Regions from separate parts of the Rossellomorea sp. ABR4_004 genome, predicted to be linked through region 1. Evidence: a T-box and tRNA genes for the amino acid it is inferred to sense, from the RefSeq annotation. Region 1 holds a T-box; the other holds one or more tRNA genes.
The links. The T-box of region 1 lies ahead of metG (methionine--tRNA ligase). A T-box ahead of a tRNA ligase gene usually reads a tRNA of that ligase, here a tRNA-Met.
Positions count from the first base shown of each region.

Region 2: it encodes a tRNA-Met, which carries the amino acid that the T-box ahead of metG (methionine--tRNA ligase) is inferred to sense. The anticodon was not compared.

Region 1 is NZ_JBSWVM010000001.1:320,267-332,087, reverse strand. It holds gene trpA (tryptophan synthase subunit alpha) at 1-501, shown strand, start outside; gene ACXAF2_RS01870 (hypothetical protein) at 653-814, shown strand; gene ACXAF2_RS01865 (S66 family peptidase) at 948-1,952, shown strand; gene ACXAF2_RS01860 (VOC family protein) at 1,968-2,333, shown strand; gene ACXAF2_RS01855 (class I SAM-dependent methyltransferase) at 2,415-3,011, opposite strand; T-box leader at 3,148-3,413, shown strand; gene metG (methionine--tRNA ligase) at 3,449-5,107, shown strand; gene ACXAF2_RS01845 (metallophosphoesterase family protein) at 5,126-5,521, shown strand; gene ACXAF2_RS01840 (GNAT family N-acetyltransferase) at 5,669-6,493, opposite strand; gene ACXAF2_RS01835 (DUF3900 domain-containing protein) at 7,150-8,211, opposite strand; gene ACXAF2_RS01830 (cation diffusion facilitator family transporter) at 8,366-9,337, shown strand; gene ACXAF2_RS01825 (NUDIX hydrolase) at 9,595-10,212, shown strand; gene ACXAF2_RS01820 (hypothetical protein) at 11,563-11,821, shown strand, end outside.
Region 2 is NZ_JBSWVM010000001.1:2,423,882-2,435,702, forward strand. It holds gene ACXAF2_RS12240 (FtsB family cell division protein) at 1-211, shown strand, start outside; gene ACXAF2_RS12245 (S1 domain-containing RNA-binding protein) at 286-714, shown strand; gene ACXAF2_RS12250 (DinB family protein) at 868-1,338, shown strand; tRNA gene ACXAF2_RS12255 (tRNA-Glu) at 1,408-1,479, opposite strand; tRNA gene ACXAF2_RS12260 (tRNA-Met) at 1,488-1,564, opposite strand; gene spoIIE (stage II sporulation protein E) at 1,852-4,344, shown strand; gene ACXAF2_RS12270 (VWA domain-containing protein) at 4,441-5,181, shown strand; gene ACXAF2_RS12275 (protein kinase domain-containing protein) at 5,150-6,154, shown strand; gene tilS (tRNA lysidine(34) synthetase TilS) at 6,223-7,629, shown strand; gene hpt (hypoxanthine phosphoribosyltransferase) at 7,633-8,181, shown strand; gene ftsH (ATP-dependent zinc metalloprotease FtsH) at 8,284-10,245, shown strand; gene ACXAF2_RS12295 (type III pantothenate kinase) at 10,400-11,167, shown strand; gene hslO (Hsp33 family molecular chaperone HslO) at 11,187-11,821, shown strand, end outside.

The DNA.
Region 1 (11,821 bases):
TTAGTCTTTATGACGTATATTAATCCCATTTACAAATATGGAGTAGAGCGTTTCTTTCAGGAATGTAAGAATACAGGGGTGGACGGTGTGATCATTCCTGATCTGCCACTGGAACATCATGAATTGGTTAGGGAACCATCTCAAGAAAATGGAATCGCCATTATTCAATTAGCAACGCTTACGAGCCCGTTACAGAGAATTCAGGAATTGGCTTCCGTCACTGAAGGGTTCCTTTATGCTGTTACGATTAATGGTATTACTGGAACGAGAGAGGGATTTGGAAACAATATTTCAGACCACCTGAATAAATTGAAAGAAAACAGTCAAGTCCCAGTACTTGCCGGGTTTGGAATATCTACTCCTGAACATGTGCGTACCATGAGTAAATACTGTGATGGAGTAGTCGTTGGAAGCAAAATAATCGATTTGATTCAGCATGGATCATTTGATGAAATAGAAGAATTAATCAGTGCTTCAAAGGCTAAAGCATTAAAATTGTAAAAATTACCGAATTCTTCGTAAATATATGAACGCCTAGATTAACAGATTCTAAATGTATGTTAAATAAAGGTAAATAGCCTTCTTTTTCCTCCTGAAATCAGTATGATAGAGATGTAGTTGAACAAAGCATCATAACAGGAGGCTATTAAAAATGAAAAGTATGAAAAAGTGGTTATTAATGTCAATGACAGCTCTATCAGTAGTAACATTTGCAGCCGGATGCAGTGGAGACACAGAGGAAGACACAGGTACTGAAACCGAAGAGAACATGGAAGAAGAAAGCAATACTGAAGAAAGCAACAATGAAGAGTAAAATGATAACAGTCAGCCCTAAGTGGGCTGGCTGTTTTATTTTTGGATCAGAAATTCGAAGATTAAGGTTGTATTGTACTACTATTTCTATTAATCTGACAATATAAGACATATTTGATAGAGAGGTCAAACGGATGACGATTCCAAATCGATTAAAAATAGGAGATACAATCGGGATTTGTTCCCCATCTTCACCAGTCGCTGCTCATTGCCCTAAGAGATTGAAAAGAGGGATTGAAGAGCTTAAGAATTTAGGCTTTAACGTGAAAGTAGCGCCAAACACGTTGAAAATTGAAGAGTATATGGCTGGTACCATTGAGGAAAGAGTGGAGGACCTACATAATCTCTTCAGGGATAAAGATGTAAAAGCCATCATCACCACTATTGGAGGAACCTGTTCTCATCAACTATTGGATTTTCTGGATTTCTCTTTAATCCAAAAGCATCCAAAGATATTCCTCGGATACAGTGACATAACGGCTCTCCACTTGGCCATTTATCAAAAGACCGGTCTCACAACATATCTTGGACCTGCTGTTCTGCCACAGTTTGGAGAATATGGAGGACTGCAAACATACACAAAGGAACACTTCTTCCAATCACTTGTTCAAGGTGAAAGAGTAGATTACTCCGCCTCTTCTTCCTATGTAATGGAACATCTATGGTGGGACGAAGAAGACAATCGATTAAGGGAACAAATTGTAAATAAGGGACCTCATGTAGTCAAAGAAGGGAGAGCAGAAGGGAAAATCATTGCAGCCAATATGGGCACCATGCTCCTTCTTGCGGGTACAGAATACTTTCCAGATCTCGATGGTGCCATCTTATGTATTGAAGATGATCCAGAGGAAACTCCATCGTCAATTGATCGATACTTAACTCAACTCAGTCACATGGGGGTATATTCGAAAATTAATGGTCTTGTCGTTGGACGTTTTCATGATCACGTTGGCTTTAAAGAAAATCAACTGGCCGGCATTTTATCCCGTGTCACAGAGGGATATGGAATCCCAGTCGTTACGGATCTGGATTTTGGTCATACTGACCCTATGTTTATCCTTCCAAACGGAATCCAAGCCCGGCTTGAAGTTCACGAAAATCAAATTGATTTCCATCTGGTGGAAATGCCGGCTACATAATAAGGAGGAGTTCACATGATTCAAAGAAAAATGAATACAGTGTTTATTCCCGTTGTTAATCTAAAGGATTCTGTGGATTGGTACGAAAGAGTAATGGGTTTTGAAATCGATCCAGTGCAGTATAATGAGATTGAGGAGCTTCCCGTTTATACTTTTCAGATGGGGGAAACATCACTAACTTTAGAAGAGGAAAAAGGATTCACTCCACCTGCTTCAAATGTTCCAATATGCAATTTCCATACCACTCAAATTGAAAAAGTAAGAGAAGGCTTCTACGAGAAGAAAGTCACATTTGAATCCGGGATCATCACGTTCCCCGACTTTTCTTTTTTTAACTTTAGAGATGTCAACGGGAATTTATTAATGATTTGTACGGGTTAAAAAGGATAAAAACATGTAAGCGGTAATGAAAAACCTCCTCTAAGAATTGATTTTCTTAAGGAGGTTCTTGTTTATGCAAATTTACTTCACACACTTCACACATACCGTTAAAGCCGGTTTAACATTTTTATAAGAAAGAGTGATATCTTTAAAGCCAGCATCATGCAAAGCTTCAGAAATACTTTCGCCATAGTATTTCGCCCTGCTATCCCTTTCTTCATCCCCGCGAGGTTGGACGGTAATGAGAAGGATGCCACCTTTCTTTAACATAGTATATAAATGTGAAAGTGATTTTTTCTGGTCCTTCCATAGAGGATAGTTATTGACGGAAAAAATCCGATCGTACTCTTCATTGTTCAATTCAAATTGACTAATATCATGAACAAATAACCGAACTCTTCCATTCTCAATGGCTTTTTCATTCTTATTCTGTGCAGCATTCTTCATTGTCTCAGAGATATCAACCCCATCCACATGCGTTTTAGGAAAACGACTTGAAATGCGATGAATACAATATCCAGGCCCGTAGCCTACTTCCAGAATATGATCGCCATCTTTAATGGATAATTGCTTAATGGACCAATTATTTATCTTTCGATTATCGAATTCCATTACTTTTCCGACAAACCAGCCAAGTAATCCATTAGGACGCTTGAATTGCTTTTGTAATGAAAACAACAGGGCATCACCTCTTTTGCTGAAATCTGTTCTAATAAAATAGTATCGTCTATTCACCTTTCCACAAATACTCACAAATAAAACCTTTAAAGCGATGTTGCAATTTTTTGAAAAAGTGGCATAATATAAACAAATCTAATTTGCGTTGATGAGAAGAGTACATAGATGAGTCCTTAAACAGAGAGCTTCGGATGCTGAAAAGAAGCAGGGTAACTCGTTATGGAAAATGGTCTCGGAGCATTCTATCTGAACCGATTTGGTGTAGGGTAGAACGGGAGTGGGCATCCGTTATCCATGTCACGGTATAAGAGCTGTTTATATGCTCCGTACTTGCTGAGATAGACTTGTGTGAGCAAGCTATAAACTAAGGTGGTACCACGAGTTCAACCCCTCGTCCTTAGATGTCGATCGATATCTAAGGACGAGGGGTTTTTTATATTGTTCAGGAGGAGGAAAAGGTCATGACTATATTTATTGGTGGCGCTTGGCCATATGCAAATGGGTCGTTACATTTAGGTCACATCGCCGGCCTATTGCCAGGGGACATTATCGCACGATATTACCGTTTAAAAGGAGAAGATGTTCTCTACGTATCAGGAAGTGACTGTAATGGGACCCCCATCGGTATTCGGGCAAGACAGGAAGGAACAAGTATTGAAGAGGTCGCGAATCGATATCACAACGAGTTCCTGGAGTGTTTCCGCGCTTTAGGCTTTAGTTACGATGAGTATACAAGAACTGATCACTCACATCATCATAAGGAAGTTCAACACATTTTTACCACACTTTATCGGAAGGGCTTGTTATATGAAAAAGAAGTGGAGCAAGCGTATTGTGAGCATGATCATCAATTTTTGCCGGATCGGTTTGTGGAAGGAGTCTGTCCCGTTTGTGGTTCGAGGGCAAGGGGTGATCAGTGTGATCAATGCTCGACGGTTTTAGACCCGACTGATTTAATGGATAAAACCTGCAAGCTCTGTGGACATGAACCGGTGCAGAGGACGACAAAACATTTATATTTCTCCCTTTCTAAATTGCAGGAACCTCTTCTACAATTACTGATGGATAACGGCACCGGGTGGAGAGATAATGCCCTTAAGCTTACAAATCGATATTTAAAGGAAGGCTTGCATGACAGGCCGGTGACAAGGGATTTAGAGAATGGTGTGCAGGTCCCTATTCAAGGTTTTCAAGATAAGAAAATTTATGTATGGATAGAAGCAGTGAGTGGCTATTTGAGTGCTTCAAAAAAGTGGGCGAGGGAGCATCAGCGTGAGTGGAAGGACTTTTGGCAGGAGGAAACCACGTCCTATTATGTTCATGGAAAAGATAATATCCCTTTTCATAGTATTATCTGGCCGGCCATTCTTATAGGAATTGGCGAAAGGAATCTTCCTGACTATATTGTTTCAAATGAATACTTGACGCTTGAGAAAAGGAAAATTTCAACGAGCGGGAACTGGGCTGTTTGGGTGAAGGATCTTCTCAACGACTATCATCCAGATTCCATTCGGTATTTTCTTACCATTAATGCACCTGAAAAGAGAGATGCAGATTTCTCCTGGAGAGAATTCATTTATAGTCATAACAGTGAACTGCTGGGAGCTCTGGGGAATCTGGTACAACGCACGTTAAAATTTTATGGGAAAGAATTTGGTGATAACGTTTCGCTTTCTATTGTACCAAATGTTGTTAAGGATAAAATAGAAGAAACATTTTATTCGGTTGGCCAATCGATTGAGGAAGGTAACACTCGACAAGGAATTGAAATAGCATTCGAATTCATTCGATGGTCGAATAAGCGTTTTGATGAATTGAAACCGTGGAATGTATTAAAAGAGGATAGGGAGGAAGGAAGAAAGATACTAGAGGAATTCCTGTACCTATTATGTAATTTAAGGAATCTCATTCAACCGTTTCTTCCCTTCACTTCTTCAAAATTGACTGATCAACTGGGGATGAGCGGGCAATCCGTTTGGGGGCCGGTACCTTTGCCGTTTGGAATAAGCATTGAAGCTACAACACCATTGTTTAACCGGATTGACCTTGATCAAATTGAGACAGAACGGAAACAATTAAATGAGAAAGCACAGTGAAGCCAAAAGGAGTATGAGATGAAGATTATAGTCGTGTCCGATACCCACATGCCTAAAAAAAGGAGAGGGCTTCCGGAAATTCTGAAGGAAGATCTCATGAAAAATGATTTAATCATTCACGCCGGAGACTTTCAAACCCTTGATGTTTATCGAGAGTTTATGGAGTACGGAGAACTGATTGCCGTTGTCGGAAATGGGGACAATGCAGATCTTCAGGCGCTTCTTCCCCAGAAAAGAATCATCAAGAAAAAAGGATTGAAAATCGGTGTGGTGCACGGAGACGGGAAGGGGAAAACAACGGAAAAAAGAGCTCTGGAAGCGTTCGAATCCGATGAGGTAGACTTGATCGTCTTTGGTCACTCACATATCCCATATTCCCGCTATATGAAAGGGAGACTGTTGTTTAATCCCTGATCTCCCACTGATAAACGTAAACTTCCTTACTTCTCCCATGGTGTTTTGACCATTGAAGACACGTGGAAAATAGAACATAAATTTTACCGTTAAAAAAAGCACAGGGGTCTGAACCTCTGTGCTTTACACCATAATATGGCTTAAAGCTTATAAAGAGAACTGGTAGTAATCCTGACTATAGAAGGTCTGAAATCCACTTGATTCATAAAGTTTAAGGGCATTCCTATTCGTAGCAGCTACATCCAGGTAAATATCGCCGGTACACTTGGATTCCTTCATCACGACTTGAGACAGGGCATTTCTACCGATGCCTTTTCCTTGAAGGGAGGGACGGATAGCGAAGCCATAAATAAAGCTTCGATTGTCCACTCTTTGAATTCTAATCTTCCCGACGGTAGCCCCATTATATTCAATCATTAAGTTGCCTTCCCCTGATTCTTCAAGCAATCTCTTGGTATAGGCTTCAGCATCAGATCTTACAACATGAAAGCATTTTTCATCAAGATCAATGATGGTTTCAATATCCTTTTCAGTCGCACTTCTTAGTTGGACATCAGCGGCGTTTATAGATAAGCTTTTCTTATTCCACTTCATTTCATATTCTGTAAAATCATAAGAGGCGTTTATTTTCTCAATAAACTCCTTTCCGGAAGCTGAAGAGCCGGGAGAATTAAGTAAGAGTTTTTGAATAGATCGTGACCTTAGTGATTGGATGGCTTCCTGGAATAGTTCTAGAAATAATTGTTGTTTACGGTATTCCGGGTGAATCATCCCGCATAATTCATATGTTTCACCAAAGCCGTACAACCCTAAAAATCCGATCAATTGACCCTCTTCGTAAAGAAGAAAATCATCCAGGCTGTTTGTACGGTTTTTAAGCATATCCCAGTTCAGTTTTAAATTGATCTCTTCGTGTTTTTCGCAGACGATCTGCAGGTTTTTAATGTCTTGAAGCTGTTTTGAAGTAAGCATGATTCATCTCCAATTAATCAAAATGTAAAGAAATTTCTTACTAAATTTTATGAAAATTCTTTCATCTAGACAAGTGTTTTTTAAAAAGGCTCTTTTCGCAACGATTGTTGTTTTCTAACATAGAATCTGCCAGGGCTCTGTCAATCAGTTTATGCTGGATGGTGAGGGGAACTGCTCCGCTTGCAGCTAGCGTTCGGCCGAGCCTCCTCAGCTTAGCCGAACGGGGTCTCGGCACGCCCAAAATCCGCCGGAGTCTGCGCAGTTCCCCTCACCATCTTTAACAGAATTTTTATGACAGAGCTTCAAGGTGTGAAAGAAAACACTGTAACTAGAAAAAATAATTGTTATTCCTTAAAAGAAAATTCAATTGCTACTTAGCTTAAAAGAGACTATTTGCTAAAATTCTTGTTTTTATTGTCTTCCATTAAGGATTCATCCTCAGAAAGTTGAATGGAGCGGAAGGATGATCGACTCCTGCGGGAATAGCTGGACAGGTGAGACCCCGGAGGCGCAGCCGAGGAGGCTCACCGCCAGCCCCGCGGAAAGCGAGCATCCTGTAGCGGAAATCAACTATTACTTTCTCTTCTACAATAGCAACAAACTTTACGAAAAGAGCCTTTAAAAAAGAGCCATGTAATTTAAAACATGGCTCCGTCTCATTCTTTTTCTTGTATTCGTTGAATCACTTCATGCAGTTCATCAGGCTTTAAAAATTCAAGGGGGGAGAAGCCTTTTTCAAACATGACGGACTCGCTTTCGATCATCAGTACATATCGACCGTTCACTTTCGCCAGATGGATGCTGTCACCAAAGTCGGAAAGAAGGGCTTTAACGGAGACATGATCAAGTTTCACCTTCAGTTCGACTTCAGGTGACTGTTCGACGATTTGAGAGGTGGCTTCTACCACTTGTTCAGTTGTGAACCTTTCCTGAAGCTCACGCTTTGGACTGATTGCCCATTCTTCCACCGCTTCTTCAAACTCGACACGTTCATCGCTCTCTTCAGCATACGTTTCAGAAATATGTTCCTTCACCATCCCGTAAACTTGGGATTTCACGATTTCGGGCATGGACTTCTCATATTCAACCCATTTTAAGAAATCTTCAAAGTATCTGGCATGTGATGCTTGATGGATTTTGATTTCGCCAGCGTCCATCATGCCTTCCTCCGGCATATAGGGATACTGGATGGATTTCATGTTTTTCGTCGTAATCGCCATTTCGACATTGTGAATCAGAGTCGCTTCATCGGTTATAGTGGCAACCTTTGGCTCAAAATCGCATTTCATGATGAACACAAAAGGATCGTCGAAGAATTTCGTCAGCTTTGCAGTCGCTACGAGGAATGCACCACCGCGGATAGCACTTGCTTCTATGTACATTTGAACGATTTGATCACAGGCTTCGCGAAAGTCCTCTTTGTTGTCGGCATAACGTGTGCGGTGAAATAAATTAAAATTTGGATTGGAAGTCAGTTCGTGACCTGGTTCCACTACAAATCGTCCAATTTTGGTTGGGGCAGACTCTGACTTTGAATGTCGATCTACTTTCCGCTTCACAATTTTTGTTAGTTCGCCATCTAAAAAACTTTTTAATGGACTTTCTTCATATTCGGTTCCAGTTAACGTCTGAAAATGCTTATGCCGTTTATCGGCTTCTTCGCCTTTGCCCTCTACCTGTATCAAGTAGAAGGAAAGGTTTTGAATAGTAAAATCCATGTTTTGTTCTCCTGACCTTAATTTCGTTTTATGTAATCATCTATACATTCATTGTTATAGTATAGAAAAGCTGAAAAGGTTCGTCAATTGGCTTATGAAAGTTCTTTCTGGTGAGATACTACTTGTTAAGAATTAAGTATAGGTGGTGTGAAATGTGGGGGATCAATCTTTTTTTTCATTAGTGAAGAAAGGAAACAAGTCATCGTTTTTCGCTATGGTGGGGAACGGGATTTTGGCAATTGCAAAGGGGATAGCCTACTTCATCAGTGGAAGTGGAGCAATGTTTGCCTCGGCGATGCATTCGTTAGCTGATGCAGTGAATCAAGGCTTTGTATTTATTGGAAGTGTTCTTTCTGAAAAACAGCCAACCGAGAAGTTCCCGACAGGCTTTGGAAGAGTCATCAATCTTTTCTGCATGATTGCGGTTATCGTTGTTTCCATCATGGCCTATGAAACCATACGGGAAGGGATTCATTTACTTAAACATCCCGCAGAGGTAAAGGGCATTTGGCTGAACGTGTCGGTATTATTACTGAATATCCTTATCGATGGGGCCATTCTCTATAAAGTAATGAAGGAAATCGGACAGGAAGCAAGAGCTGAAAGCACGGGTTTGGGAATTTTCTCAGGAGCGTTTAAAAACGTAAAGCGTGCTTCACCGCCGACAAGGCTCGTTTTTTATGAGGATTTGGTCGCTGTTTCAGGGGCTATCTTAGCTCTGATTGCCGTATTGGTGTCCTATTTCTCTGCCTATCAGCTTTTGGATGGAATCGTCACCATTGTCATTGGATTCCTCATGGTTGGAGTCGCCTTCAGAGTCGGTTATGACAACATGGTCGGTCTGATAGGAGTGGCTGCTCCAAAGGAAGTCGAGGACCGAATCGCAAGTGCGATCTTTGAGCACGAAGCAGTAATCGATATCTTTAAACTGAGAATCACTCAGGAAGGTCGTTACTATCATGTTGAATCGTACCTTGAACTGAAAAGGGGATTACCCCTATCGGAAGCAGATGATATTAAATTCTCTGTTCAAGATAAATTAATGAGTGATCCGGACATTGCCGACGTAACATTGGGGATCATCGAAGACGATGGAATTCAGGAATGGAAAGGAAATAATTCCTAAACACAATAGCATCCTGCCGATAAGTTCAGCAGGATGTTTATTTTATTGGATTATCAGGCAGTGAACTAAGGTTGTTGGAAATATTGTGGGAAAGATGATTTCCAATACGAAAAATACTACTTCTATGATTCTTTCAGCATACGAGATTGTTATAGATAGAATAGGGAAGTGAGGAAACGGATAGTTTGGTCTTGCTGCTCGTTCATACTATAATAAAGAAAATCATAGAATGGATTATCTAAACAAGGGGGGATAGTATGGATGTGAATGAGATACTGCAGCTATTCAAAGATAGAACTCCGAAAGTGCTTGGAAGTGAAACATTTTCTGAATATGCTATTCTACTTCCTTTGATTGAGGTTAACGGGCAAACACATGTTTTATTTGAAGTTCGTTCCTTAAACATGAGAAGACAACCTGGGGAAATTTGTTTTCCTGGAGGGAGGATAGATCGAAGTGATTCGGATGAGAAAGCAGCAGCTATTCGTGAGACATCAGAAGAACTGGGAATTCAAACGGACACCATTACAGATGTGTATCCACTTGATTATATCGTGTCACCTTTTGGGACGATTATTTATCCATATGTAGGCAAGATAAATGTATCCTTAAAGGAATTAAAACCTAATCAAGCTGAAGTGGAAGAAATCTTCACTACACCATTAACCTATCTACAGGAAAGGGAACCGGACTTATATAACATCAAGTTCAAGATGGAACCGGAAGAGAGCTTTCCCTTCAAACAAATCCCGGGTGGAGAAAATTACAACTGGCAAGCGAGAAATATGAAAGAACATTTTTACTACTATGAAGACAAAGTAATATGGGGGCTAACAGCCAGGGTTCTTCATCATTTTGTAAAACTCCTTTCGTAAGTTCTTATTAATAGGCTCTTTTCGCAAAGATTGTTATTTTCTAGCATAGAATCTGCCAGGGCTCTGTCAACCAGGTTTATGCTGGATGGTGAATGGAACTGCTCCGCTTGCAGCTAGCGTTCGGCCGTGCCTCCTCAGCTTAGCCGAACAGGGTCTCGGCACGACCGTACTTCCGCAGGAGTCTGCGCAGTTCCCCTCACCATCTTTAACAGTATTTTCATGACAGAGCTTCAAGGGGTGTAAGAAAACAATATAAATAGAAAAAAATTCTTCTTCCTTAAAAGGATATTCAATCTTTACTTTAATAAAATTGTTTGCTAAAAAGCTTGTTTAAATTGTTTTCGATTTAGGATTCATGCTCAAAAAGTTGATTGGAGCGGAAGGATGCTCGACTCCTGCGGGAATAGCTGGACAGGTGAGACCCCGGAGGCGCAGCCGAGGAGGCTCACCGCCAGCCCCGCGGAAAGCGAGCATCCTGGAGCGGAAATCAACTATTACTTTCTCCTCTACAATAGCAACAAACTTTACGAAAAGAGCCTTTTAATAAGATGTTTTCTAAAAGTTGGTTGTTATAAAATACAATTTCTTCAACGAGATCAACTATTATTAAACATGATTTGAAAGTTAAACGAGACCTTTTTAAAAAAAGAATTCTACAATTACCTATACGTATTGACATGCGTTTTCAATTTATACTTTTTTCGATAGGGCAACATGTCGGAGAAAGTATTTTTGTTTGTAAATATGTAGCAAATTGAAGTGTTTGTAATGGTTGAAATGGAGGTAAAGAGAAGTAAGTAAAGAGGATGAAAATAAGGAGAGGGGAAATAATTATGATTATTCGTGCTAAATGCTGGAGAATGTTAAGTCTACAAGAAAAAATGTTTATCCTTAAGGCTGTATGTAATAAGCATCTCAAAAAGTGATGAATAGAGATTCTTTTATTTTCTCTAGCTGGCGATGGCTTAACAATCGTCCGGCTTATTTACTGGATGTCATCGATTGGTGGTAAGATCAAACAAACATAATGAAATATTAAAAAAGCTATAAGGTATATCGGAAATCAGTATGCACTCCATTTCCTCAAACAAAGAGTTAAGATGGTGATTTTGATCCGACCACCAAGTAATTTTTCGTATGTTTATCAAACGATTTTATTGAATGACAAACCGACCTCTTTTTAATCCACTCTTTCACCTCAATATGACCCCTGGCCTGTATTCCCATACTGCCTTCTATCATTAAATTCCACTAATTTTGCATTAAAAGTACATTGAAAATTGTTTCTGGCACTTTTCATTCAACATTTGGTAAAATATTATTGCACATACATATAAGGAGGACACCTTAGTGAAAGGATCAAAAGTAGTAATCATTGCCGGAATACTTATGGCCGTTCTATTGAGTGGATGTAACAGGAATTCTGCAGAAATGGTCGTGAGTGGTGGAGTGACAATAGATGAAAAGGCCAATACGATTACATTCAGAGGAGTGGTCACAGACAAAGCACTTGAACCAGATACTCCGTTTCAAACCCGTTTCTTTCTGCAGGGAACCACGATTAAAAATGCCTTGGGAACGGATCTGATCTATACAGATGAAGAGTTAA
Region 2 (11,821 bases), 2.1 Mb from region 1:
AGATAAACGTACTGAAAAAGCACAATTAGAAAAAAAGTTAGAACATCTAAAAGATAAGCAAACCGCGTTGGAAGAAGAGATTGTGAAGCTTAACGACGACGAATATATAGCCAAACTGGCGCGCCGGGATTACTTTTTATCAGATGAAGGTGAGATTATTTTCAACATACCTGAACCAGATAAAGAGAAAGAAGAAGAGGTGTCTTATTGACACTCTTTTTTTTAATTGGCTATAATATATAGTAAGGTTTATCTTTTATCATTTTAAGGAGGAGCATTTCTTTTATGTCAATCGAAGTAGGCAGCAAGTTACAGGGTAAGGTAACAGGTATTACAAATTTTGGAGCGTTCGTGGAATTATCGGAAGGTTCAACAGGTTTAGTTCACATTAGTGAAGTTGCAGACAACTATGTTAAGGATATTAACGAACACCTTAAAGTTGGCGACGAAGTAACAGTTAAGGTTATTAATGTTGAGAAAGATGGAAAGATCGGTTTGTCCATCCGAAAAGCGAAAGAGCAACCACAACGCCCGCAGCGCCCTCAGCGTCCTCAACGCCCGCGTAGTAATAATAACAAGCAGAACGACACACGCACTAAAGAGAGTTTCGAACAAAAGATGGCACGTTTCTTGAAAGACAGTGAGGATCGTCTATCATCTTTAAAGAAAAATACTGAGTCTCGTCGTGGTGGAAGAGGGGCGAAAAAAGGTTAACTTGCTGTCTATTAACTCATATAGCAGGTTGTGAACGGAAAACAGGCATACTCATAAGGATGAGTGTGCCTGTTTTTTTTGCCGTGTATAAAGGAAATCGACCGTCCCCTATCGAATAAAATAGTCTTAACTAATTTTATGGAGGCCGCCATTATGAAAAAAGATCAGATAATCGATCATCATGAATCGTTTAAGCTGTGGCTTAATGAATTGAAAAGGATCAATGATAAAGAGTGGTTTCAGCCAATGGAGGAAAGCAAGTGGTCGATTGCTGCAAATGTTTCTCATATGATCAAATGGGACCAATATTCATTAGGAGAGGTTCTCCCGAAGGTTTCAGAAGGAGCGCAGCTGTCTCCTTTTCCGGATTTTCAACGTTTTAATGGAGAAGCTGCAGAATATGCTCATAACGTGGTAAACAAGGAAGCTTTGATTGAAGAGGGTATCAAAACACGTGAATCGATTATAGCTTATGTAAATAGCTTATCTGATGATGATTTACAACATTCGTTCTCAGTAGGAGATCAAAGCTTTACTCTTGAAGAGTTTTTTGAAGACTTCATCGGTCATGATAAACATCACCAGGAGCAAATAGAAGAAGTGGTGTCTGCAGAAAAAGCCTGATGTGCCTCTTTATGCGGAAAAGACCTGAATACAAAAAAGACTATCAGAAATGATAGTCTTTTTTTACTATGACCCGTACGGGATTCGAACCCGTGTTACCGCCGTGAAAGGGCGGTGTCTTAACCGCTTGACCAACGGGCCATGAAATATGGTAGCGGCGGAGGGGATCGAACCCCCGACCTCACGGGTATGAACCGTACGCTCTAGCCAGCTGAGCTACACCGCCATATTTATGCGCCTTTTAGGCACAAAATATATGATACATAGAAAGAATTATCTTGTCAATATAATCTAGTAAAGAATTTGTCAAAATTCCCTCAAGTATACTCGCATAAGCGTTTAGGACTAAAAAAGTAGAAAAGAAGAATAAACACCAATAGAATATTCTGAATATTTTACCGGAATCCATAGAAAGTCGTCGAAACTTTCTTAGTATGTATTCCCTCATTTTGACAAAGTTTTAAGCTTGTACCATTTATACTTAACAAAAAAGAAATGGGGAGTGTTTCATACATGGGGAAAGCCGATCAGTCGATCATAGAACCTGTTCAGAACGTGGACATTGAACACACTAGGGTGGAACTATCCAAAAGAATGAAGTCTATTTATTCGAAACTGGAGTGGCTGTTCGTAGAAAAGGGGATCGCCTTATTCGTTATCGGATTTTTATTGGGAAGAGCGTTAATCCTGTCGCATTTAACGCCGTTTGCACTGCCGTTCTTCGCCTCTGTTTACATTATTCGAAGAGAGAAATCTCCCATTGCATTAATAGGGTTGCTTGCAGGAGCTCTCACCTTATCTCTTCCTAGTATCAGTTATACGTTCGTCAGTGCGGTAATATTCCTATTAGCGTTCCGATTGTCTCAGAAATATCATAAGAATAATTTGAGAGTCGTCGCTTTTTATGTCTTTTTCACAGTCATGGTAGCAAAACTTTCATTCGATTATATCCAGCAAGGACAAGCACTGACAGTGTACAACGGAGTAATGGCGTTAATAGAAGCGAGCCTTGCTTTTCTTTTAACGTATATATTCATTCAAAGTGTGCCCCTTGTAACCGTTCAGCGTAGAAGGAAGTCGCTGAAGACAGAAGAAGTGGTCAGTCTGATCATTCTATTAGCATCTATTATGACAGGTACGATCGGATGGTCTGTATATAATCTGTCTGTGGAACATGTGTTATCAAGATACTTAGTGCTGCTGTTTTCCTTTATAGCAGGGGCTACAGTGGGCTCCACAGTAGGGGTTGTCACTGGGCTTGTTTTCAGTTTAGCCAATGTTTCCAGCTTTTATCAAATGAGCTTGCTTGCTTTCTCGGGGCTTCTGGGCGGACTTATGAAAGAAGGAAAGAAATTCGGAGCAGCAATCGGTTTGTTAATCGCTACTTTATTAATGGGGATGTACGGAGAAACAGATACGGTTATAACGAAAACCTTATATGAATCGGGGGTAGCGATTTTACTATTATTTTTAACCCCTCAAAGTTTAACGTCTAAAATTGCCAAGCATATTCCTGGAACTGCCGAATATCAGCAGGAACAACAGGGATACATGAGAAGGGTGAGAGATGTGACCGCTAACAGGGTCACACAGTTTTCCTCGGTGTTTCAAGCGTTGTCCAATAGTTTTCAACAAATAGAAGATCGATTTGAAGAGGAGGAAGATAAAGAGTTCGATTATTTCTTAAGCAATGTGACAGAGAAAACGTGTCAAACCTGTTTTAAGAAGGATCAGTGCTGGGCCCGGAATTTTGATAAAACCTATAATCTGATGAAAGATGTGATGACCGAGTATGATCAGGGCCGTGTCCCCCTGTCTCCAAAACTTGCTAGAGAAGTAGAGAAGCATTGTACGAGAGAGAAAAAGCTGAAAGAAACAATATATCAGGAGTTGACCTTCTATCAAGCGAATCTGAAGTTAAAGAAGCAGGTCCAGGAAAGCAGAAAACTGGTCGCCGATCAATTACTTGGAGTATCAGAGGTGATGGGGAACTTCGCGAAAGAAATTCAAAGAGAAAGGGAGAATCATCATATTCAGGAAGAACAAATCTTATCTAGTATCGGAGAGTTTGGAATCGAGATTGAAAACATTGAAATCTATAACCTGGAACAGGGGAATGTTGATATAGATATGACGATGCCTTATTGCGGGGGGCATGGACAGGGTGAAAAGCTGATTGCCCCGATGTTATCGGATATTTTAGGTGAAAATATCATTGTTCAAAAGGAGGAGTGTGCTCAATTTCCGAACGGTCAATGTCATGTGACCTTCCAATCTGCCAAGAAATTTGTAGTGGATACCGGAGCTTCTCATGCAGCAAAAGGGGGAGGACTGGTATCAGGAGACAGCTACTCGATGATTGAATTAGGAAGGGGGAAATATGCTGTTGCGATTAGTGACGGAATGGGGAATGGAGAGCGGGCTCACTATGAAAGCAATGAAACCCTGAGGCTTCTGAAAAAAATACTGGAATCCGGAATTGAAGAACAGGTAGCGATCAAATCCATCAACTCGATACTATCTCTCAGAACGAATGATGAAATTTTCTCTACATTGGATTTAGCCATGATCGATCTGCAGAATGCGTCATCGAGGTTCTTGAAAATTGGTTCAACCCCGAGTTTTATTAAGCGGGGAGATAAAATCATAAAGGTAGAGGCAAGCAATTTACCAATGGGAATGCTTCAGCAGGATTTCGATGTGGATGTCGTGTCTGAGCAGTTAAAAGCAGGAGACCTTCTCATTATGATGAGTGATGGTGCCTTTGAAGGACCGAAACATGTAGAAAATTATGACCTATGGATGAAGAGGAAAATAAAGGAGCTGGAAACGGAGGAACCACAAGAAGTGGCCGATATTCTAATGGAGGAAGTGATCAGGTCGAGCTCCGGCTTAATAGAAGATGATATGACCATTGTGGTGTCAAAAATCAAACATAATATACCGAAATGGTCGTCTATCCCTGTGCAAAAATCGAAAACGAAGGATAAAAAGAGAATTTCCTAGGACGTATATTCACCCTATAAAAATAGTTCACTAGAGTATAAATCCCTCCTTATTAGGCGAAGATGGTAACAACTTTAGAATGAGGAGGGGAGTCTGATGAAGCCAGGTACACTTCGTCAAATTCTATTAATTACGGATGGTTGCTCAAATCAAGGTGAAGACCCGATTGCGATGGCGGCTCTTGCAAAGGAACAGGGAATCTCAGTGAACGTCATTGGGGTCATGGATAATGATGTGATAGATGATAATGGAATGCAGGAAATTGAAGGAATTGCTCTATCGGGGGGTGGAGTGAGTCAGATTGTATATGCACAGCAGCTTTCTCAAACCGTACAAATGGTCACGCGTAAAGCGATGACACAAACCTTGCAGGGAGTTGTGAATAAAGAGCTGAAGCAAATCCTCGGTAAATCCGCATCCATGGAGGAGCTTCCTCCCGAACAACGCGGGGAGGTCATGGAGGTTGTCGATGAACTGGGAGAGTCCGTTGACATGGAAGTGTTGATTCTTGTCGATACGTCTGCGAGTATGAAGCATAAGCTTCCCACAGTTAAGGAAGCCTTATTAGACCTGTCATTGAGCCTGAATGCCAGAATGGGTGATAATAAATTTTCCGTCTTTGTATTTCCCGGGAAACGACAAGATGTCGAAAAATTGCTGGATTGGACACCAAAACTCGAAACATTGACGAGTATTTTCTCTAAATTGTCTCCAGGCGGAATTACTCCAACAGGTCCCGCGATCTCAGAAGCTATCACCCACTTTAAGAAAAAACGTTCTTTAAGGGGATTGCTCTCTCGTGGCGATGATGAACAATACTTCGAAGAAACCATTTAATTTCCCGCCTGGAACAGTTGTAAGAGGGAAATGGTATAAGCAGATCTACACGATTGTAAAGGAATTAGGATATGGTGCGAACGGGATCGTCTACCTGGTACAAGGTTCTTCAGGATACCAGGCGTTAAAGATGAGTGATAGCAATGTATCCATTACCTCGGAAGTGAATGTATTGAAATCTTTCTCGAAGGTCCAAGGTGCTCCCCTTGGGCCAAAGCTTCTTGATGTGGATGATTGGGAGTATCGGGGACAGAAAATACATTTTTACGTGATGGAATATATTCAAGGTACTGACTTGCTGTCATTTGTTCAATCGAAAGGATTTTCGTGGACGGGTGTACTCATTGCTCAGCTCTTGACAGATCTGGAGCGAATTCATAAGGAAGGATGGGTCTTTGGGGATTTAAAACCTGAAAACTTGATCGTCACCGGCCCTCCATACCGGATTCGCTGTATTGATGTTGGGGGGACGACCATCAATGGACGGGCAATCAAAGAGTTTACGGAGTTTTTTGATAGAGGATATTGGGTGGGGGGTTCGCGAAGAGCCGAACCTTCTTATGATCTTTTCTCTGTTGGGATGATCCTCATTAATTTAGCCTATCCAGGGCGTTTCACAAAGGCAGGAAACGGGAATATGCAACAATTAAGGCAGGCTATCGGTTCCAAGGACCAATTGAAGAAGTTTGAAGGATCGATCCTTGATGCCCTGGAAGGGAAATTTCAATCTGCCAGTGATATGAGGGTCAGCCTCCTGAATGGACTTTCTTACTCTCAGCCGGCACAGCAGACCCAATCCAAACCTAAAGTCAATAAACCTGTTTCAACGAGCGCTCATGCAAGCTCATCAGCTCCGCATAGCAGATATCAAAATCAACGAAATAAAAAATCCAGTCACTTTCTTGAGACTGTGCTCGTGGTGATGATTGTTTCGTTGTTATATGTTTTGTATATCTATGGAGAATTGATGTAGCGTAAGAGTGTGAGAATTCAGTAGGAATTGATACAATGGGGAAAACGGTTTTAGGAAGAGGAAGCGTTATGTTAGAGCAAACGATTAAAAGGTTTATTCAAGAATATTGTTTGATTGAAAAAGGAGATCGTATTATGGTGGCAGTGTCGGGAGGCCCTGATTCCTTAGCGCTGCTCCATTTTCTTGATTCGAATAAAGCTGAGTGGCAAGTAGAAGTCATGGCGGCTCATCTTGACCATATGTTCAGAGGAGACGAATCCTATAAGGAACTCTTGTTCGTGAAAGAATACTGCAATAAGCGAAACATCCCTTTTTACGCTGAAAGAGTGGATGTATCAATGGAGATTGAACGGACGAATGGAAGTATGCAGGAAATGGCCCGTCAAATTCGCTACGCATTTTTGATGGAGGTCATGGAAGAGGCGTCTGCTACGAAATTAGCACTTGGCCATCATGGGGATGATCAAGTAGAAACCATCTTGATGAAGTTGACAAGAGGAGCATCCGGGGCTGGCAGAGCGGGGATTCCCTTGAAACGATCCATTGCTGCAGGTTTGATCATACGGCCGTTTCTATCTGTTACAAAGGAGCATATTGAGGAGTATTGTGAAAAGCACGACCTAAACCCGAGGAGAGACCCCAGTAATCTGAAGGAAGATTACACTAGGAACCGGTTCAGAAAAAAGGTTCTTCCTTTTTTAAAAAAAGAGAACCCTCATGTTCATCTCCAATTTCAACGATTTAGTGAAGAATTGGCGGAAGATGAGGCATATTTAGAGGAATTAACATGGGATAAGTTGAATAAGGTATGGAATAACACTGAGGATTTCTCCTCTTTACATATCGATGGTTTTCTTGCAATGCCTCAGCCTTTACAAAGAAGAGGGATTAATCTAATATTAAACTATCTTTACAAACTTAGACCATCTTCCTTATCGTCTATACATATTTACGATGTATTGGGTATATTAAAAGGAAAAACGCCTAATGCCAGCTTGGATTTACCAAAAGGGTTAAAGGTAACAAGGGCGTATCATACATGTTATTTTCATTTTGGGGAATTAGCGTTAACCGAAGCTCCTTATTGTCACGAGATAAAGGTTAATAAAATGCTTGAACTTCAAGGTGGATATCAGTTCCTTCTTTATTTTTCTTCCTCGTTAACAGAGGATCGTACCGGTGATAGGATCTACATCGATCCGGACAAGGTTACCCTGCCTTTATATGTGCGTACGAGAAAGAGCGGAGATCGAATGAAAGTGAAGGGGTTGGAAGGCTCAAAGAAGCTTAAGACACTCTTTATTGACGAAAAAGTTCCTGTTCACCTCCGTGACGAGTGGCCGATTGTAGTGGACGCAGATAACCACATACTTTGGGTTCCGGGAATGAAAAAGTCTCATTACGATTTGGGAGAAGAGCAAGAAAATAGTTTAGTACTACAATTTAAGAGCAATCATCTTCTAGGAGGCAGTTGAACATTGTTAAACCAAGATATTGAAAAAGTGTTAATTTCAGAAGAAGAACTTCAAGAAAAGATTAAAGCATTAGGTGCACAATTAACAGAGGAATATCAAGACCGTTTTCCTTTGGCAATTGGAGTTTTAAAGGGTGCAATGCCATTCATGGCCGACCTTTGTAAACGTATGGATACTCATATGGAAATGGATTTCATGGATGTATCCAGCTACGGGAACTCTACTGTCTCTTCAGGAGAAGTAAAGATTGTGAAAGATTTAGATACAAAAGTTGAAGGTCGGGATATCCTGATCATTGAAGATATCATCGACAGTGGTCTGACATTAAGTTACCTGGTGGAGCTATTCCGTTATCGTAAAGCGAAATCCATCAGCATTGTCACGCTGCTTGACAAGCCGACTGGACGTAAAGCTGATATCAAAGCGGACTATGTGGGCTTTATTGTTCCTGACGAGTTCGTCGTCGGATATGGTCTGGATTACGCTGAAAGATACCGTAATCTGCCGTATATCGGAGTTTTAAAACCAAGAGTGTATACAACAGGAGAATAAGTATAATCTAAAGAGGAATCTTGTAAGTGCAATTTGTTGTAATGCCATGATTTTCTATGATACTATTTTACTTAGTTTGTTTACCGTGGGAGGAGGTAAGGGATGAACCGGATCTTTCGAAACACCATATTCTATTTACTGGTCTTTTTAGTGATTATAGGTGTGGTGAGTTATTTCAGTAACAACAACGAGCCAACCAAAAATATCGAGTACAGTACGTTTATTAATAACCTTGAAGACGGAGACGTTTCTTCTTTTTCAATTCAGCCCGGCAGGGGCGTTTATGAAGTAAAAGGACAGATGGAAGGGGCTAAAGAAGGAGAGTACTTCTTAACCTATGTCCTTACTACAGATGGAAAGTTAATGGAGAAGATCAATACGGCAGCATCAGAGCAAGGAATTGATGTGGAAGTATTACAAGCCAAAGAAACTAGCGGCTGGGTATCTTTCTTTACAACGATCATTCCATTTGTCATTATCTTTATTCTGTTCTTCTTCTTACTTAACCAGGCTCAAGGCGGCGGAAGCCGTGTCATGAACTTTGGGAAAAGCAAAGCAAAGCTATACAGCGAAGAGAAGAAGAAAGTTCGCTTTAAAGATGTAGCGGGTGCAGATGAAGAGAAGCAAGAACTTGTAGAGGTAGTGGAATTCTTAAAGGATCCACGCAAATTCTCTGAAGTGGGTGCCCGTATTCCAAAGGGTGTCCTTCTGGTAGGACCTCCGGGTACAGGTAAAACCCTACTTGCACGAGCAGTGGCTGGAGAAGCGGGAGTTCCTTTCTTCTCAATCAGTGGTTCCGACTTCGTTGAAATGTTTGTCGGTGTCGGTGCATCTCGTGTACGTGATTTATTCGAAAATGCAAAGAAGAATGCACCTTGTATCATTTTCATTGATGAGATTGATGCAGTCGGTCGTCAACGTGGAGCAGGTTTGGGTGGAGGTCACGATGAGCGTGAACAAACCCTTAACCAGTTACTAGTTGAAATGGATGGTTTTGGAGCTAACGAAGGTATTATCATCGTCGCTGCTACAAACCGACCAGACATTCTGGATCCGGCACTATTACGTCCAGGACGTTTCGACCGTCAGATTACAGTAGACCGTCCAGACCTTAAAGGACGTGAAGCGGTTCTTAAAGTTCATTCGCATAATAAACCGCTTGATGATTCAGTGGATCTAAAAGCGATAGCTATGAGGACGCCAGGCTTCTCTGGTGCCGATTTAGAAAACCTTCTGAACGAAGCAGCTCTTGTGGCAGCTCGTGAGGATAAGAAGAAAATCGATATGCGTGATATTGATGAAGCAACAGACCGTGTCATTGCAGGTCCTGCTAAGAAGAGCCGCGTCATATCTGAAAAAGAACGTAAAATCGTGGCTTTCCATGAAGCGGGTCACACCGTTATCGGATTAGTCCTTGATGAAGCAGATATGGTACATAAGGTGACCATCGTCCCTCGTGGGCAAGCAGGCGGATATGCCGTTATGCTTCCGAAAGAAGATCGTTACTTTATGACGAAACCTGAGCTTCTTGATAAGATTACAGGATTACTTGGTGGTCGTGTAGCAGAGGAAATCATCTTCGGTGATGTATCAACCGGTGCTCACAATGACTTCCAACGTGCAACTGGAATCGCACGTAAAATGGTCACTGAATATGGTATGAGTGATAAGCTTGGACCACTTCAGTTCGGCCAATCTCAAGGTGGTCAAGTGTTCTTGGGACGCGACATCAATAGTGAGCAAAACTATTCAGATGCCATCGCATACGAAATTGACTTAGAAATGCAGCGTCTAATCAAAGAGAGCTACGAGAGAGCGAAGCGAATTCTTACTGAAAATCGCGACAAGCTTGAACTCATTGCGAAAACATTATTAGACATCGAAACATTGGATGCGGCACAAATCAAGCATTTAATGGATCACGGTAAACTACCGGAACGTATCTATGAATCCGACCAGGAAAATAGTGACGTGAAAGTAAATATCCAAAAGAAAAATGAAGAAAACGTGATCGAAGAAGATACGGCTTCAAAAGAAGACGATTCTAACTCAGATCGCACATAATATTGAGGGATGCATCCATTTATGGGTGCATCCTTTTTTTATTTTGATTATATGCTTGGGTCTGACCAAGCCGGTTCCGCTTTTGTACCTATTCTAAATAAATTATGGTATGATGTTGGCAGTGTGAAAACAATTGGCTTAGTAGGTGAGGATATTGATTTTTGTAATGGATGTAGGGAATACCAATATTGTGTTTGGTGTGTATGAAAATGACCATTTAAAATATCATTGGAGAGCTGAAACGAATCGACATAAAACGGAAGATGAGTTTGGAATGCTTGTGAAGAACCTGTTCGAGCATGTGAAGCTGACGTTTGACGAGATTGACGGAATCATCATTTCCTCCGTGGTCCCTCCAATTATGTTTAGTTTGGAACGTATGTGTGAGAAGTATTTTAATATTACTCCCCTCGTCGTGGGTCCTGGTATAAAAACCGGCTTAAATATCAAGTATGAAAACCCAAGGGAAGTCGGAGCGGATCGAATCGTCAATGCTGTCGCTGGTATTCACGAGTACGGTGGTCCTCTCATTATTGTCGACTTCGGTACAGCGACGACGTATTGCTATATCAATGAGGAAAGACAATATATGGGTGGTGCGATTGCGCCTGGAATCGGCATTTCAACAGAAGCCCTGTACTCCAAGGCTGCTAAATTGCCAAGGATTGAAATTGCCCGTCCTGAGCACATCATTGGCAAGAATACCGTAACGGCTATGCAAGCGGGTATTCTATATGGATATGTTGGACAAGTAGAAGGTATCGTTCAAAGAATGAAAGCACAAAGTAAGAAGGAACCAACTGTCATTGCTACGGGAGGGTTAGCAACATTGATTTCCAAAGAATCCAACAGCATTGACGTCGTAGATCCCTTCCTGACATTAAAAGGATTAAAATTAATCTACAAGAGAAACATGAACTAAAGTGAAAGGAGCTTCAACCATGAGCGACTATTTAGTAAAAGCGTTGGCCTATGATGGCCAGGTTCGTGCTTATGCAGTGAAAAGCACGGATACAGTAGGAGAAGCACAAAGAAGACATGGAACATGGCCGACTGCATCAGCGGCATTAGGCAGAAGCATTAGTGCCGGAGTGATGATGGGGGCAATGCTGAAAGGTGAAAATAAATTAACGATCAAAGTAGAGGGCGGTGGCCCGATCGGCGCCATTCTTGTAGATAGTAATGCAAAAGGGGAGGTCAGAGGTTATGTGACCAACCCGCATGTACACTTCGATTTGAACGAGCAAGGGAAACTCGATGTCCGTCGTGCAGTTGGTACAACCGGAACGTTATCGATTGTAAAAGATATCGGCATGAGAGATCATTTCTCCGGTCAGGTTCCGATTGTATCAGGAGAACTTGGAGAGGACTTCACGTATTACTTCGTCACTTCAGAACAGGTGCCTTCTTCTGTAGGTGTAGGTGTGCTGGTGAACCCTGATAATTCAATTCTTGCAGCAGGTGGATTTATCCTGCAGCTAATGCCGGGAACGGATGATGAAACGATTACGAAGATTGAGGAACGCCTGGCTAAAATCCCTCCGATCTCAAAATTAATTGAAAAGGGACTCACACC